4 regions of the Mesorhizobium sp. M0954 genome follow, and region 1 is predicted to be linked to each of the others. Evidence: predicted binding sites of a transcription regulator. Region 1 holds the regulator's gene; each other region holds the start of a gene.
What was found. Region 1 encodes PhoB, which activates phosphate uptake and scavenging genes when phosphate is short. Its sites were predicted from a motif close to TGTCATNNANCTGTCAT; they were not measured.
Positions count from the first base shown of each region.

Region 1 (4,254 bases):
CTTCATCATATCCTCCCTGCGCCGCGTACGGCGTGACCAATTGGCTCAAAGACCAGCTTAGAAGCTCTAATTTTTTCGAGCCTCGAAAAAATACTGGCCCGATCTCCGGCTGCTGTCAACATCGATTCTGATGGATTTTGATGACTCTGCGAGTTTTTTCGAGCGTCGGAATAAACGATGACAGCGCCACCTGCATCTGACACTATTTGCCTCATCCGACACTATTTGTCGGACATTACCGACGGCTTCCGGTTCATGAGCGGCCGCGGCAACCGGGAGGAAAGCAAAACAATGTCGGTCGGAATCCGCCATGACGATTTGCGCCGGCGCAACCGGGCGATGGTGATCTCGGCGGTGCGCCGGGCCGGCCAGCCATCGCGTACTGAGATCGCAGCTACCACCGGCCTCAGTCATTCGACCATATCGGCGATTTCTTCCGACCTGATACGGGAAGGCATCCTCGCCGAGAGCAAGCCAAGTGAGCCCGTTTCGTTGAAACGCGGTCGTCCGCAAGTCGGCCTCGCCCTCAACCCGGAAGCGGCGGCGGTGCTGACCGTGGTGTTGTCGCTGAATTTCCTTTCGGCCGCCATTATCGACTATACGGGACAGGTGGTCGCCGAGGAACAGCGCCGGCTGGACACGCTGACTATGCCGCGCGACGAGCTGATCCGTGAATGCATGGCCATCGTCCGGCGCCGGCTGCAGGATCCAGATCTTGACGTCCGCAGTGTCGCCCGCATCGCCCTGGCGATTCAGGGCATTACCGACTCCCCTGCACGCGCCATGCTGTGGTCGCCGATCACGCCGCAGACCGACATCGCCTTTGCCGACATGCTGGAGGACGAATTCGGCATCCCGGCAACGGTGGAGAACGACTGCAACATGATGGCGGTGGCTTTGCGCTGGCGCAATCCGGATCGCTATCGCGACGACTTCATCGCCATCCTGCTTTCGCATGGCATCGGCATGGGGCTGGTGCTGAAGGGCGAACTGTTCACCGGGACGCATTCCTCGGGCGGCGAATTTGGCCACATGATCCATCGTCCGGGCGGCGCGCTCTGCCGTTGCGGGCGGCGCGGCTGCATCGAGGCGTATGCCGGGAACTACGCCATCTGGCGCAACGCCAGGCAGATGAGCGAAGACAGCGAACCGGTCGCCGACGTCAGCGACGCCGACATGCGCGCACTGGCGGCCCGGGCGCGCGAGAAAGATGGGCCGGAACGCGAGGCCTACCGCAAGGCCGGCGAAGCGCTGGGTTTCGGTCTCGGCTCGCTGTTCGCGCTGATCGATCCGGCACCGGTCGCGATGGTCGGCGCCAGTGCCGCCGCCTTCGATCTGATCGAGCCGGCCTTGCGGAAGGCAATCGCCCAGACCGCCGGCGGCCAGCATTCAGGCTCGATCTCCTTCGATACAGAGCCGAACGAATTGCCTCTGATCCGCGAAGGCTGCGCGATGCGGGCGTTAAGCTTCGTCGACCAGGAGATTTTCGCGCCGGGCGCGCAAATGAGGCCCAGCGTCAGAAAGAACGTAGCCTGACCAGGCGGGTCAATCTTCCCTGATCGCATAGCCGGCGCCGCGGATGGTGCGGATGACATCCGGCATCCGGCCGTTGTTGACGGCTTTGCGCAGCCGCCCGACATGCACGTCGACGGTGCGTTCGTCGATGTAGATTGTCTCCCCCCAGACATTATCGAGTAACTGGCTGCGCGAGAAGACACGGCCCGGATGCCGCATCATGAACTCGAGCAGCCGGAATTCGGTCGGCCCGAGCCTGATTTCGCTCTTCTTGCGATAGACCCTGTGCGATTCGCGATCGAGCACGATGTCGCCGACCTTCAGCACGCTGGACAGCACTTCCGGCTTGGCGCGCCGCAGCAGCGCCTTGACCCTGGCCATGAATTCCGGTGTCGAAAACGGCTTGACCAGATAGTCGTCGGCGCCGGTCGAAAGACCGCGCACCCGGTCGCTCTCCTCGCCGCGCGCGGTCAGCATGATGATCGGCAGCCGCTCGGTTTCGGGGCGCACCCGCAACCGACGACAGAGCTCGATGCCGGAAACCGCTGGTATCATCCAGTCGAGCACCAAAAGGTCGGGCACATTCTCCTGCAAACGGATCTCGGCTTCGTCGCCGCGTGTCACCACCTCGACCTGGTAGCCTTCGGATTCGAGATTGTAGCGGAGCAGCACACCCAACGGCTCCTCGTCCTCCACCACCATTATGCGTGGTGCGATCATCGGCTGGGCACCCCCATCATGTCACCGGTGCGGACATTGTCGTTTCGTCCTGCTTCGGACGATTGACCGGCAATTGCTCGCCGGTCAGCACATAATACGCATTTTCGGCGATGTTGGTGACATGGTCGCCGATCCGCTCCAGATTCTTGGCGCAGAACAGCAGGTGCGTGCAAGCGGTGATGTTGCGCGGATCTTCCATCATGTAGGTCAACAGCTCGCGGAACACGGACGTGTATTTAACGTCGATGCGCTCGTCGGCGGCACGAAGCTTGGCCAACGCGGCCGCATCGCCTGCAGCATATTCCTCGATGACACCCTGCACCTGGATGAGAACCAGCTGCGCCATCGCGTCGATGGAATGCGACAGGTCCCGCGGCGTGGCGCTGAGGCCGACCGCACTCACGCGCTTGGCGATATTCTTGGCAAGGTCGCCGATGCGTTCGAGGTCGCCCGCCATGCGGATCGCTCCGACCACATGGCGAAGATCGTGGGCCATCGGCTGGCGTTTGGCGATCAGGGTGATAGCGCGGTCGTCCAGTTCGCGTTGACGCGCATCCATGATGGCGTCGTCGGAAACGACGCGTTGCGCCAGCACGTTGTCGGAATTCAACAGCGCCTTGGTCGCCCCGCCGACCATCGAACCGGCGAGGTCGGCCATGTCGCGGATCAGCTTGCTGATCTGCTCGAGATCCTCGTCGAAAGAAGCGACTGTGTGTTCGCCCATGGTCCTGTCCTCATATGCATGATCGGAACGGCTCAGCCGAAGCGGCCAGTGATGTAGTCCTGCGTGCGCTTCTCGCGGGGCGACGTGAAGATCTTCTCGGTCCGGTCGAACTCGACCAGTTCACCCAGATACATGAAGGCCGTCTGGCGCGACACGCGCGCCGCCTGCTGCATGTTGTGGGTGACGATGACGATCGTGTAGTCGGCTTGCAATTCGTCGATCAGTTCCTCGATCTTGGCAGTCGACAGCGGGTCGAGGGCCGAAGCCGGTTCGTCGAGCAGAATGACTTCCGGCTTCACGGCCACGGTGCGGGCGATACAGAGCCGCTGCTGCTGGCCGCCGGATAGGCTCAAGCCGCTGGCGTTGAGCTTGTCCTTGACCTCGCTCCACAGCGCGGCGCGCTTCAACGCCTGTTCGACGCGGCCGTCCATCTCGGACTTGCCGAGGTTCTCGTAGAGCCTGACGCCGAAGGCGATGTTCTCGTAGATCGACATCGGGAACGGCGTCGGCTTCTGGAACACCATGCCGATCTTGGTCCTGAGGAGGTTGAGATCCTGCGACCGGTCGAGAATGTTCTTGCCGTCGAGCAGCACCTGGCCCTCGGCCGTCTGTTTTGGGTAGAGCTCATAGATGCGGTTGAACACACGCAGCAGCGTCGATTTCCCGCAGCCCGAAGGGCCGATGAAGGCCGTGACGCTGCGCTCGGGCAGCGACAGGCTGATGTCCTTCAGCGCCTTGCTCTGGCCGTAGTAGAAGTTGAGATTCTTGACCTCGATCTTCGTCTTCTCGGTGACCGTTTCGGTCATCGTCATGTCTGGGGACAACATCTGTGTCATCTGTCCTCTCTGCGTCCGGTAAGGCTGCGGGCGAGGATGCTCAAGCCCAGAACCGTCAGGGTGATTATGAGTGCGCCGGTCCACGCCAGTTGCTGCCATTCCTCGTAAGGGCTGAGAGCGAACTGGAAGATGGTCACCGGCAGGCTGGCCATCGGCGCGTTGATATTGCTGCTCCAGAACTGGTTGTTGAGCGCGGTGAAGAGCAGCGGCGCCGTCTCGCCGGAAATGCGTGCTATCGCCAGCAATATGCCGGTGACGATGCCGGACAATGCGGCGCGGTAGGCGACCGAACGGATCACCACCCAGCGTGGCGCGCCGATCGCGGCACCGGCTTCACGCAACGCGTTCGGCACCAGGTTGAGCATGTCTTCAGTGGTGCGCACGACCACCGGAATGACCAGGATGGCAAGCGCAACGGCGCCGGCAATGGCCGAGAAATGTCCCATTGGCCGCACCATC
Region 1 covers NZ_JAMYNR010000008.1:28,391-32,644, reverse strand. The annotation lists gene xylF (D-xylose ABC transporter substrate-binding protein) at 1-6, opposite strand, end outside; gene NKH93_RS12910 (ROK family protein) at 292-1,536, shown strand; gene phoB (phosphate regulon transcriptional regulator PhoB) at 1,546-2,235, opposite strand; gene phoU (phosphate signaling complex protein PhoU) at 2,252-2,959, opposite strand; gene pstB (phosphate ABC transporter ATP-binding protein PstB) at 2,992-3,795, opposite strand; gene pstA (phosphate ABC transporter permease PstA) at 3,792-4,254, opposite strand, start outside.

Region 2 (4,254 bases), on a different contig from region 1:
GTTTCGCGCTCCTGCAACGTACCGGTCAGTAACATGATAGCTCAATCCCGCCCGTTTGGCCAGCGCTACGCTTTCGTCGTGGTCGCCGTCATCTTCCTTTGCCTGCTGATCGCAGCGGGCCTGCGTTCGGCGCCGGCAGTCATGATGCTGCCGCTGGAGAACAGTTTCGGCTGGCGGCGCGACGTGGTGTCGCTGGCGGCGGCCACCGGCATCTTCCTCTATGGCCTGACCGGGCCGTTTGCCGCGGCGCTGATGGAGCGGATCGGGCTGCGCCGCACCTTGCTTGCCGCGCTGCTGTTGATGTCGGGATCGACCGCGCTCAGCCTGTTGATGACCAAACCGTGGCATCTGCTCCTCACCTGGGGCGTGTTTTCCGGCGTCAGCTCGGGCGCCGTCGCCACCGTGCTCGGCGCGACCATCGTCAACCGCTGGTTCAAGACCAATCGCGGCTTGGTGATGGGACTGATGTCGGCGTCCAGTGCCACCGGGCTGCTGGTCTTCCTGCCGCTGCTCGCCTCGCTCGCCCAGTCGGGCGGCTGGAAGCCGGTCGCCATCGCCATTGCCGTGGCCACCGCCTGCCTGGTGCCGCTGGTCTATATGCTGGTGCCGGAGCGCCCGGCGTCGATCGGCATGGTCCGCTATGGCGCCGATGCCGACGACGTGCCGCCGGTGCCGCCAGCCTCGCAAGGCAATTTCCTTTCGCATACATTGAGCACGCTGCGCCGCGCCGCCGGCACGCGCGTCTTCTGGTATCTGTTCGCCACCTTCTTCGTTTGCGGCTTCACCACCAACGGGTTGGTCGGCACGCATCTGATCGCCTTTTGCGGCGATATGGGCATCGGCGAAGTGCAGGCCGCAGGCCTGCTGTCGATGATGGGCATCTTCGACCTTATCGGCACGACGCTGTCGGGCTGGCTCACCGACCGTTTCGACCCGCGCAAGCTGCTCGGCGTCTATTATGGCATTCGCGGCCTGTCGCTGATCTATCTGCCCTATTCCGGCTTCTCGGCGACCAGCCTGATCATCTTCGCGGTGTTTTACGGACTGGACTGGATCGCCACGGTGCCGCCGACGCTCAGGCTTTCCAACGAGGCGTTCGGCGACCGCAGCGGGCCGATCGTCTTCGGCTGGATCGTCGCCGGCCATCAGGTGGGTGCGGCAACGGCGGCCTTCTTCGGCGGCACCATGCGCGAGCTGCAAGGCAATTACGAGCTTGCCTTCCTGATCGCCGGTATGACGGCAATAGCCGCCGCCTGCATCTCGCTGCTGATCAACACCAGCCGCCCGGCGTTTGATCCGGAACCGCAGGCGGCGTAGGGCGCAATCGGCCGTGCTAATCTCCCCCCTTGGGGGGGAGATGGCCGCGAAGCGGCCAGAGGGGGTCGGTCCAACCGGGCTCGGCCCCTTATCGCCGATGCAAGAGGTCGGTGCTCCGCGCGAGACGACCCCCTTCTGTCGCCTTTGGCGACATCTCCCCCTCAAGGAGGGAGATTCGCCAGCCTGTTCACTGTTATCAAACCTTCATCGTTTCGAAATGTGCCTGAAACATTGAAGCTGGAGCTTGGCGGCGACGTTCAATGCCATCCAGGAGACAGCCATGAACAAGATTTCGATGACGCGGCGCGCTTTCGTCACGTCGGCCAGCGCCGTTGGCCTGGTCGGCGCCTCGGGCCTCGCCCTTCCCTATTACTCGCGCGCCAATCAGCGCCCGGCTTTCACCCATGGCATCCAGTCCGGCGACGTCGACGCCACCAGCGGCATGGTCTGGACACGCACCGACCGGCCGTCGCGCGTCATGTTCGAGGTGTCGCCGACCGAAAGCTTCACCAGTGCCGTCCGCCTGGCGCCGCTCGATACCTCGCCGGCCAGCGATTATACGGTGAAGCGGCTGCTTACCGATCTCGCATCCGACCAGGACATCTTCTACCGCATGGTCGCGGCCGATCTTGCCGACATCAACGCCGTTTCCGAGCCGGTCGTCGGCCGCTTCCGCACGGCACCTGCCTCGAAGCGCGACATTCGCTTTGCCTGGTCGGGCGACACCGCCGGCCAAGGTTGGGGTATCGACGAGACCGGCATGAAGACCTACGCCACCATTGCCAAGCACACGCCCGACTTCTTCCTGCATTCGGGCGATACGATCTATGCCGATGGTGCGATGAAGGACGAGGTCGACCTGCCCAACGGCGGCAAGTGGAAAAACAAAGTGCTGATCGACGAGAAGCGCAAGGTTGCCGAGACGCTGGACGAATACCGGGCGCAGTGGAAATACAACATGATGGACAGGCATGTGCTGGCGCTCAGCGCCATCTGTCCGACCTTCTATCAGTGGGATGACCACGAGGTGCTGAACAACTGGTCGGACTCGAAGGACCTGAGCGCCGACGATCGCTACACTGAAAAATCCATCCATGTGCTGGCGGCACGTGCGGCGCGCGCCTTCCACGAAATGACGACGATCCGTTACGAGCCGTCGGAGCCCGGCCGCGTCTACCGCAAGATCGCCTATGGTCCGCTGCTCGACGTGTTCTTCCTCGACATGCGTTCCTACCGCGGCCCCAACGGTCCGGATATGCAGGAGACGATGACGCCGCAATCGCGCATCCTCGGTGAACAGCAGATCAAGTGGCTGAAGCGTGAATTGGCGAATTCCAACGCAACCTGGAAAATCATCGCCGCCGACATGCCGCTCGGCCTCATCGTCTGGAACGACGGCACCAAGAAGGTAGGGGCCGAGGCGGTCAGCAATGGCGACGATGGCCCGGCCAAGGGGCGTGAGCTGGAAATTGCCGACCTTCTTCGCTATATAAAGAATGCGGGTATCAGCAACACTGTCTGGCTCACCGCAGACGTGCATTACACGGCCGCGCATTACTACAATCCGGACAAGGCGCAATTCCAGGACTTCGATCCGTTTTGGGAATTCGTTTCGGGTCCGATCCATTCCGGCACGTTCGGGCCTAATGGTTTCGATATGACATTCGGCCCGGAGCTGAAGTTCATAAAGGCACCAACTGCCGAACAGGGTCAAAACCTGGCGCCTTCGGCCGGCCTGCAGTTCTTCGGGCTCGTCGAGATCGATGGCGCCACCGAGCAGTTGACGGTGCGGCTGATGGATCGCGACGACAGCGAACTCTACAAGGTCACGCTCGATCCGGTGCGGTCGGCGTGAGCGACGGCGCCACTACCCTCGGGCCAGCCCGAGGGTAGGAACGTATATCAATCGGGATAGCAGACGACGGGAATGTTGGGCCAGACGGCGCTGTCGCATCCGGCATTTTGCTGCCGCTGCTTGAAGGCGGCGCTGACCGGCCCGGTCACCACCGGATCGACGCCATCGGGAGCATCGGCAAAAAGCTGCTCCGCCGACGGCTTGTCGGACGGCAAAGCAGACCGCGTCTCCTTGAACGACGCCGCCGATTGCGCCGCGCCGGCCGCGAGGAGGACGGCAAGCGCGGTACATGCCAAAATCGGCCGGAGTTTGATGCCTATCTCGATCATGAAATTCGAACTGCCCGGACCATGAAAGGTTCCGCCTTGGTTAATAATTCCACTTCACACCAAGACATTTAAGATTTGGTGACTTTATTTGGTGGCTCGCCTCCTCTTTCGCAATTGCGAAAAACCCTGTATGAGCCGCCCAACCGAAAGAGGCAGCGCCTTTTGGCCTGCTGCCTGCAACGCTCCCGAGACCAAAACATGAAAATCCGCAATATCGCGATCATCGCGCACGTCGACCATGGAAAAACCACCCTCGTCGACCAGCTTCTGAAACAGTCCGGCTCGTTCCGCGACAACCAGCGCGTCGCCGAGCGCGCCATGGATTCGAACGACCTCGAAAAGGAACGCGGCATCACCATCCTGGCCAAGGCGACCTCGGTCGACTGGAAGGACACCCGCATCAACATCGTCGACACGCCCGGCCACGCCGACTTCGGCGGCGAGGTTGAGCGCATTCTGTCGATGGTGGATTCGGCCATCGTGCTGGTCGACGCCGCCGAGGGGCCGATGCCGCAGACCAAATTCGTGGTCGGCAAGGCACTCAAGGTTGGACTGAAGCCGATCGTCGTCATCAACAAGATCGACCGGCCAGATGCCCGCCACGTCGAAGTGGTGAATGAGGTGTTCGATCTTTTTGCAGCACTTGACGCTACCGACGAGCAGCTCGACTTCCCTATCCTTTACGGTTCAGGCCGCGACGGCTGGGTCTCGGAAAACCCCGAAGGTCCGAAGGACCAGGCTCTGGCGCCGCTG
Region 2 covers NZ_JAMYNR010000030.1:27,356-31,609, forward strand. The annotation lists gene NKH93_RS28190 (MFS transporter) at 34-1,317, shown strand; gene NKH93_RS28195 (alkaline phosphatase D family protein) at 1,598-3,172, shown strand; gene NKH93_RS28200 (hypothetical protein) at 3,220-3,501, opposite strand; gene typA (translational GTPase TypA) at 3,700-4,254, shown strand, end outside.
Region 2: a site for PhoB is predicted at 1,509-1,525, ahead of NKH93_RS28195 (alkaline phosphatase D family protein). Genes of this name have one in related genera too.

Region 3 (4,254 bases), on a different contig from region 1:
TGCAGCAGTCCTTGCAGTGGCGCTGGGCACGCTGCTGCCGCGCCCGCTCTGGCCGGCGGCCGTTGCCGATCCGATCGGCACAAGCCGCCGTATCCTGGTGCTGCAAAATCCGATCCACACCGACATCGCCATCCCGGTCGACGACGTTGTGCGCCGGCGCTTCCATTTCCTGGTCGATGCCGGCATTCCCGCCGACATGACGGAGGTCCGCTACATCGTCTTCGGCTGGGGCGGCCGCGCCTTCTATCTCGAGACGCCGACCTGGTCGGAACTGAAGGCAGTGCCGGTGATGAAGGCGCTGACCGTCGATGCCTCGGTGATGCACGTCGACATTTCAGGCGAAATCGCCGAGCCGCATCCCGACGTCGCCGGCTTCGACATCGGCGAGGAGCGGTTTACGGCGCTGCTCGATTACATTGCGGGAAGCTTCCGGCAGGGACCGAACGGGGCCATGCCGATCGAGAATGCGGCGTATTCCCGTTTCGATCGTTTCTTCGAAGGCAATGGCCGTTTCAACGCGCTGGTCGGCTGCAACACCTGGGCGGCGGCGGCACTGCGCATCGCCGGGCTGCGCACCGGCTGGTGGAACCCGCTGCCGGCATCGCTCGGCCTGTCGATGCGGCTTTACAATTGACAAGGCGCCGATGACTTAGGACCGCCGAACGTCCTACGCCCGCCAGCCGTAGAGCCAGTCGAGATCGGCGGCGAGCTTTTCGGGTGAGCGCATCGCCAGGAACAGGTTGCGGGCCATCGCCACCGGCCCGGCCGCATGCCAGGCGACGCGATTGACGGCGCCGCGACGGGCGACCTGGGCGACGCGCGGCCGCCGCGCCTGTTCCCAGGCGACAAGCGCGCTGCTGAGATCGGCGGGCGAGGTGGCAACGAAACCGGCAAGGGTTACCGCGTCTTCGATCGCCATCGCCGCGCCCTGTGCGGCAAACGGCGTCATCGCGTGCGCCGCATCGCCGGTCAGCGCGATGCCTTCCGGCGTCGTCCACCGCCGCTGCTCGACTATGTGGATCGGCCATGCCGTCCACGGCGCGGCCTCGTTCGCCAGGCGGACCAGCGCCGGCGCGGCGCCACGCATGGCGCTGGCGAGGATGGCGGGGTCGGCATGCCCTGACCAGCCCTCGGCGATGCGCTTGCCCTTGGTGAAGGCCGCGAGGTTGAAGACAGTGCCACGGCTGACCGGATAGGCGACCATATGGAAGCCTGGATGGAGGAATGCGGTAACGCAATCGGGCGCACCGATCGCCCTGAAGGCTTGTCCGGCAAGGCTGTCCGCGGCCACCGTGGCGCGCCAGGCAAGCTCGCCCGAGAATCGGCTTCTGCCGAATTCGGCCGCCTTGCGGGCCAGTTTTTCTCGCACCGACGACCAGACGCCATCGGCTCCGACCAGCAACGATGCTTCGGTTTCGATGGTCGTGCCGGCAATCTCGACTGTTGCGGTGATGCCATTCGGTCCGGTTGCGACGCCGCCGACGCGGGCACCGGTGACAAGCTCGATCTCGGGCCGCTCGGCTATCCGCTGCATCAGCGCTGACTGCAGATCCGCGCGGTGGGCAACGAGATAGGGCGCTCCCCAGCGCGTTTCGGCCGCCTGGCCAAGCGGTACGCGCGCCAGCTTGCGCAGCGTGGCGGCATCCTTGAGCACGACCGCCTCCGGGCGCACCGACGTCGGCAGCAGCCGATCGAGTACGCCGAGCTGCCGTAGGATGCGCGTCGCGTTGGGCGAAAGCTGGATACCGGCGCCGGCAGCCTCGAGGTGCTGCGCCTGTTCGAACAGTTTTACCCGATAGCCGCGCTCGGCGAAGGCCAGTGCCGCGGTCAGCCCGGCGACGCCCGCCCCGGCGATGACCACCTGCCGGGACTGCGTTTCCTGCATCAGGCTTGTCGCGGAAGAATCAGGCGGCCTGGTCGATATAGAGGCAGCCCGGCGGCTGCGTTTCCAATGCCTTCAGTTTCGGCGAATAGCGATAGAGCGTCGAGCAATAGGGGCAGACCTTTTCATTGTCGTCGCCCATGTCGAGAAATACATGCGGATGGTCGAAAGGCGGATTGGCGCCGGTGCACATGAATTCCTTGACGCCGATGTCGATTGCCGGATAGCCCGCATCGTTCTGGAAATGGGGAATGGAACCGCCTGCCATCGTCGTCTCCTGATCTTGTCGATTGCATCTGGATCATAACCCGTCTCTTTGCAAGATCGATGAAATGAAACTGTCGCAAAAGCCTGTCAGAGGATAAGTTAAGCCGGTTAAGGCTATGGTCGTCGAACGGTGTGGGAAGAGCGGAAACCATGAACGAACTGAAGCCGGTGCAGAACGAATTCATCACCGTCGAGGCGGCGAGCCGCGAAGGCGGCAATCCCGACCGCTTCGTCAACCGCGAGTTTTCCTGGCTGCAATTCAACCGGCGCGTGCTCGAAGAGTCGCTGAACGCCAACCATCCGCTGCTCGAGCGTGTTCGCTTCCTGTCGATATCGGCCGCCAACCTCGACGAGTTCTTCATGGTCCGCGTCGCCGGTCTTGCCGGCCAGGTGCGCGAAGGCATCGTGCTGAAGAGCCCGGATGGGCGCACTCCCGAGCAGCAGCTCGAACAATTGCTGCGCGAGGTCGAGCGCCTGCAGGAGGACCAGCAGAACAGCCTTTCGGCGCTGATGCTGCTGCTCGACAAACAAGGCATCGAAAGCATCACCCGCGATGCGCTGACCAAGGACGAGAAGACCTGGCTCGAGGACCATTTCCAGGAGCAGGTATTTCCGGTCCTGACGCCGCTGTCGATCGACCCGGCGCATCCGTTTCCGTTCATTCCCAATCTCGGTTTCTCGATGGCGCTGCAATTGCGCCATCGCAAGAACGGCGAGGAAATGAGCGCGCTTCTGCGCCTGCCGGTGGCGCTGAGGCGCTTCATCCGTTTGCCGGATCGCAAGCATCATGTCCGCTTCATTCCACTCGAAGAGGCGGTCAGTCTCTATATCGGCAAGCTGTTCCCCGGCTATGAGGTCAAGGGCTCCGGCACATTCCGCATCATCCGCGACAGCGATATCGAGGTCGAGGAAGAATCAGAGGATCTGGTGCGGCTGTTCGAGACGGCGCTGAAGCGGCGACGCCGCGGCTCGGTCATCCGGATCGAGTTCGACCGGCTGATGCCGCCCGAATTGCGCGACTTCGTCGCCGGCGAGCTTGGCGTTTCGGCAAGCCGGATCAGCGTGCTCACCGGTCCGCTGGCGCTCAGCCAGATCTCGGAGATCGTCGCCGTCGCCCGCGACGATCTGAAGTTCACGCCCTACAATCCGCGCTTCCCCGAGCGCATCCGCGAGCATGGCGGCGATTGTTTTGCCGCGATCCGCGAGAAGGACATCATCGTCCACCACCCCTACGAATCCTTCGACGTCGTGGTGCAGTTCCTGCGCCAGGCAATGGCCGATCCGGAAGTGGTGGCGATCAAGCAGACGCTCTATCGCACCTCCAACGACAGCCCGATCGTACGCGCTTTGGTCGACGCCGCCGAGGCCGGCAAGTCGGTGACGGCGCTAGTCGAGCTCAAGGCGCGTTTCGACGAGGAAGCCAACATCCGCTGGGCCCGCGACCTCGAGCGCGCCGGCGTCCAGGTCGTCTTCGGCTTTCTCGAACTGAAGACCCATGCGAAGATGTCGCTGGTGGTGCGCCGCGAGGATGGCAGGCTGCGCAATTACGTGCATCTGGGCACCGGCAACTACCACCCGGTCACGGCACGCATCTACACCGACCTGTCCTTCTTCACCACCGATCCGACGATCGCGCGCGATGTCGCCCAGCTGTTCAACTTCATCACCGGCTATGCCGAGCCGGCCGAGCAGATGCGGCTGGCCATCTCGCCGTTTACGCTGCGCGACCGCATCCTCCAGCACATTTCGGATGAGATCAGCCACGCGCTGGAGGGCAGGCCGGCCCGCATCTGGATGAAGATGAACGCCTTGGTCGACCCGATCGTCATCGATGCGCTCTACGATGCCAGCCGCGCCGGCGTCGAGATCGATCTCGTCGTGCGCGGCATCTGCTGCCTGAGACCGCAGGTGCCCGGCCTATCGGAGAACATTAGGGTGAAGTCGATCGTCGGCCGTTTCCTCGAGCACAGCCGCATCTATTGCTTCGGCAACGGCCACGGCCTGCCCTCGGACGGGGCGATCGTCTATATCTCCTCGGCCGATCTGATGCCGCGCAATCTCGACCGCCGCGTCGAGACCATGGTGCCGATCACCAATCCAACTGT
Region 3 covers NZ_JAMYNR010000013.1:141,128-145,381, reverse strand. The annotation lists gene NKH93_RS19425 (TIGR02117 family protein) at 1-634, shown strand, start outside; gene NKH93_RS19420 (FAD-dependent monooxygenase) at 668-1,885, opposite strand; gene NKH93_RS19415 (zinc-finger domain-containing protein) at 1,905-2,150, opposite strand; gene NKH93_RS19410 (RNA degradosome polyphosphate kinase) at 2,300-4,254, shown strand, end outside.
Region 3: a site for PhoB is predicted at 2,211-2,227, ahead of NKH93_RS19410 (RNA degradosome polyphosphate kinase). Genes of this name have one in related genera too.

Region 4 (4,254 bases), 100 kb from region 1:
CCGATTTGATGAACGACCCGTCGATCTTGATCTTGTCGAAGGGAAAGGCGCTGAGGTTGGACAGCGAAGAATAGCCGGTGCCAAAATCGTCCATCGCCACATGCACGCCAAGCGCCTTGACCTGCCTCAAGGTTGCCAGCGCGCGCGGCATGTCCTTCACCAGGGCCGTTTCGGTGATCTCCAGTTCGAGCCTGCCGGGGGCCAGGCCGGATCTCGTCAATGCGTCGTGCACCTTGCGGCTGAAGTTCGGATTGTGAAGTTGCACGGCGGAGACGTTGACGGCGACCATCAGCGGGTTTGTCCAGCGAACAGCATCGTTACAAGCCGTCGTCAGCACCCAGTCGCCGATCTGCGCGATAGCGCCACTGTCCTCGGCCACGGGGATGAAAACGGTCGGAGAAATGTCACCCCGCTCAGGGTGCTGCCAACGGACCAGGGCTTCGAAGCCGATCATCCTGCCGCCGCGGATCTCCTTCTGCGGCTGATAGACGAGGTGGAACTCCTTGCGGGCGATCGCCTGGCGCAATTCATGCTCCATCACGCGCTTGTCGCGGGCCGCGGTGCCCATGGCTATCTCGAAAAACCGATAAGTGTCCCTGCCTTGTTTTGGCGCGATGGAGTGCCGTGTCGGCATGGCTGATCAGGCCGGCCTGGTCTTCGGCATCCAGCGGAAAGAAGGCGATGCCGATGCTGGCCGAGACGAGGCCGGAGCCGACCGAAACCCTGTTTTCCTCCCGGATCGCCGCCAGCAAGTCCTCGGCTATCCGGCCTGCGGCCAGGGGGTCGGGGAGGTTCGGAGCTATGATGGCAAATTCATCGCCGCCGAGACGCGCGAGCATCTGTCCGTGGCGCGGGATGCCGGAAATGCAGTGCGCCAGCTTCTGCAGCATAGCATCGCCGGCCCCGTGGCCATAGAGGTCGTTGACTTGCTTGAACCGGTCAAGGTCAAGCAGCAGGAGCGCCAGATGTCCATCCTTGCCGCCACGATCCATCGAGGCGAATTCTGCTTCCAGCCGGGAAGAAAAGCTCCGCCGATTGGCAAGCCCGGTAAGCGGATCGAAATGCGCGAGGCGGAGGATCTCTTGTTCTGCCTTCTTGCGCTCACGGATGTCGCGAACGGCAAGCACCGTATGGGGCCTGCCGCAGTAGGTGATTTTCCTGGCGATCAGCTCGACAGGAATTCTCGCCCCGTCGCTGCCCCTTAGCTTCGCTTCCTGCGCCTGTTCGCCGAAGCCGGACATATCGGCTGCGCTCTGTCCGTCGAAAAGCTCGCCGAATTGCATCGTGTTCAGGGTGGCTGTCGCTGTTCCGGTCAGCTTCGCCATACTGTCATTGGCGCTGACAATGCGGGTGCCATCGCAAACGATCAGACCTTCCACCGCCGCATTGGCGAGATCGTGCATGCGATCGGCCTCGAGCTTCTGGCGGCGAAAGCGCAGGTCGATCCACAGCGCGGCACCCGATAGCACAAGGATTATCAGGCTGGCGACCGCTGCGGCAAAGGGCTGGGAAATGGGCTCGATGGAATGTTCGGATATTTCAATCGAGGAATCCGGAATGATCGACACCGCGGCCATCGCGATGAAATGCAAGCTGCAAATCGCCAGCGTCAAAAGCGCGGCGCCGCCGAAAGTCGCGAGCGCTGACGGACGGCGCAAGACGACAAGGAGCGCCAGTGCCGCGAGGGTCACGCCGGCCAGAAGCGATATCGCGACAAGGAGCAGGTTCCATACGACCCGGCCTTCGACCTCGAAAGCTGCCATGCCGATGTAGTGCATCGTCGCGATGGCGCCGCCCAGAATGGCGCCACCGACGAGGAAATGGTCGATGCCGCGGCGCAAGGTGGCGACCCACATCCCAAGCGCGGTCATGATAATGGCGGCGGCAAGCGAAAAGGCGGATAATCCCGGATTGTATGCGTTCGGTATTCCCGGCGTAAACGCGGTCATGGCGATGAAATGCGTCGCCCATATGCCGAACCCGGTCGAGGCCGCGGCGATCATCAGCCAGACAAGCCGGTTTCGCTCGGTCGATCGGCCGACATGCTTAAGGAGATTAACCGCTGAGAAGCAAGAAATTCCACAGATGAGTGCGGCAAGCGCAACCAGTCTCGGATCGTGCTGACTTACAATACAATTATAGACCGTCAGCATCCTGGTTCACTCGGTCTGCCAAAATTAACAGGGGAGGTGTGACTGATTAGCTCTTGGAGATTTTAACGAATGGTTAACCCGTGGGCCATGAGGCGGGTCTTTTCGGGGGAAAACCGACGCCGCTGCGCCGAAAAGACGGTGATGTGATTTCTGGCGCCCGGTTTCAGTAGCGAGTGCACTTTAGGAAGGAATGATGTTCATTGATCCGCAATAAAACCGTTGTCCGATTGTCATCAGCGCCACATATTGGCTTTGCGGAAGTGCCCCTTTCGCCAATGACAAACGGGAGATGAAACATGAAGTTCTTCGGCTTTGCGGCCGGTATCGCCGCCACCGTGACCCTGCTTTCCACCACCTCCGCCTTCGCCGTCACGCAGATCAGCTGGTGGCACGCCATGACCGGCGCCAACGCCGAGGTCGTCGCCAAGATCTCCAAGGATTTCAACGCCAGCCAGAGCGACTATGAGCTCGTTCCGGTGTTCAAGGGCACCTATCCGGAGACGCTGAATGCCGGCATCGCTGCCTTTCGTGCCGGGCAAGCGCCCGATATCCTCCAGGTGTTCGACGTCGGCACCGGCGTGATGATGGCGGCCGAGGGTGCGATAAAGCCGGTGGCCGATGTGATGACCGGCGCCGGGATGACTTTCGACAAGAGCCAGTATCTGCCCGGCATCGTCGGCTATTATTCGAAGCCGGACGGCACCATGCTATCGTTCCCCTACAACTCTTCCTCGCCGATCCTCTATTACAACAAGGACATCTTCCAGAAGGCAGGCCTCGACGTGAACAATCCGCCCAAGACGTGGAACGAGGTGTGGGAAGCTGCCAAGAAGATCAAGACGAGCGGCGCCGCCCCTTGCGGCTATACCTCGACCTGGCTGACCTGGATCCACCTGGAGAATTTCGCGGCGTGGAATGACGTGCCTTGGGCCACCCAGCAGAATGGCCTGGCTGGAGGTGATGTCGAACTCAAGATCAATGCGCCGATTTTCGTCAACCACTTCCAGGCGCTCGCTGGCCTGGCCAAGGACGGCACGTTCAAATATGGCGGACGCACCTCCGAAGCCAAGCAGATATTCCTCGCCGGCGAATGCGGCATCTTCACCGAATCGTCGGGCGGCCTCGGCGATATCGTCAAGTCCGGCATGAACTATGGCATCGGCCAGCTTCCGTATGATACCGACGCCAAGGGCGCACCACAGAACACGACGCCGGGTGGTGCCAGCCTGTGGGTGTTCGGCAACAAGTCGGACGAGGAATACAAGGGTGTCGCCGCCTTCTTTGCCTATCTGTCCAAGACCGATGTGCAGGAATATCTGCACCAGAAGTCGGGATACCTGCCTGTGACGCTCGCCGCGTATGAGGCGACGAAGAAATCAGGCTTCTATGACAAAAACCCCGGCCGCGAGACACCCATCCTGCAGATGACGGGCAAGGCGCCGACCGACAACTCGAAGGGCGTGCGCCTGCCGAATCTGCCGCAGGTGCGCGATATCCAGAACGAGGAGCTGGAGAAGATGCTGGCCGGCCAGCAAACCGCCCAGCAGGCACTCGACAATGCGGTTGCGCGCGGCAACGTCGCGATCAAGGAAGCGCTGGAGAACTGACGGGATTATCTCGGTTAGTCGGTTGGAATATCGCCCACGCGGGCTCGCGTGGGCGACACCTGGATAGCGAGGGAAATCAGCCTGTCTCCACGCGTCGTATTTCCCAACAAGATCCTGCCCTACCTGCTGGTGGCGCCACAGCTCGCCATCACCCTGGTTTTCTTCTACTGGCCGGCCGGTCAGGCGCTTTACCAGTCGATGCTCAGGCAAGACCCGTTCGGGCTGAAGAGCAGGTTCGTCTGGTTTGCCAATTTCCGGAAGGTGCTGGCCGATCCGGCCTACCTCAACTCGATCAAGGTCACCGTAGTGTTCTCTCTTGCGACCGCGATCGTTGCCATGGTTGTGGCCCTGCTGCTCGCGGTCATGGCCGAGAAGGCCGTGCGCGGCAAAGGCCTCTACCGCACACTGTTGATATGGCCTTACGCCGTGGCGCCGGCGATTGCCGGCATGCTTTGGCTTTTCCTGTTCAATCCCTCGATCGGCTCGTTGGCCTA
Region 4 covers NZ_JAMYNR010000008.1:132,959-137,212, forward strand. The annotation lists partial or broken gene NKH93_RS13495 (bifunctional diguanylate cyclase/phosphodiesterase) at 1-2,153, opposite strand, end outside; gene ugpB (sn-glycerol-3-phosphate ABC transporter substrate-binding protein UgpB) at 2,450-3,760, shown strand; gene ugpA (sn-glycerol-3-phosphate ABC transporter permease UgpA) at 3,842-4,254, shown strand, end outside.
Region 4: a site for PhoB is predicted at 2,371-2,387, ahead of ugpB (sn-glycerol-3-phosphate ABC transporter substrate-binding protein UgpB). Genes of this name have one in related genera too.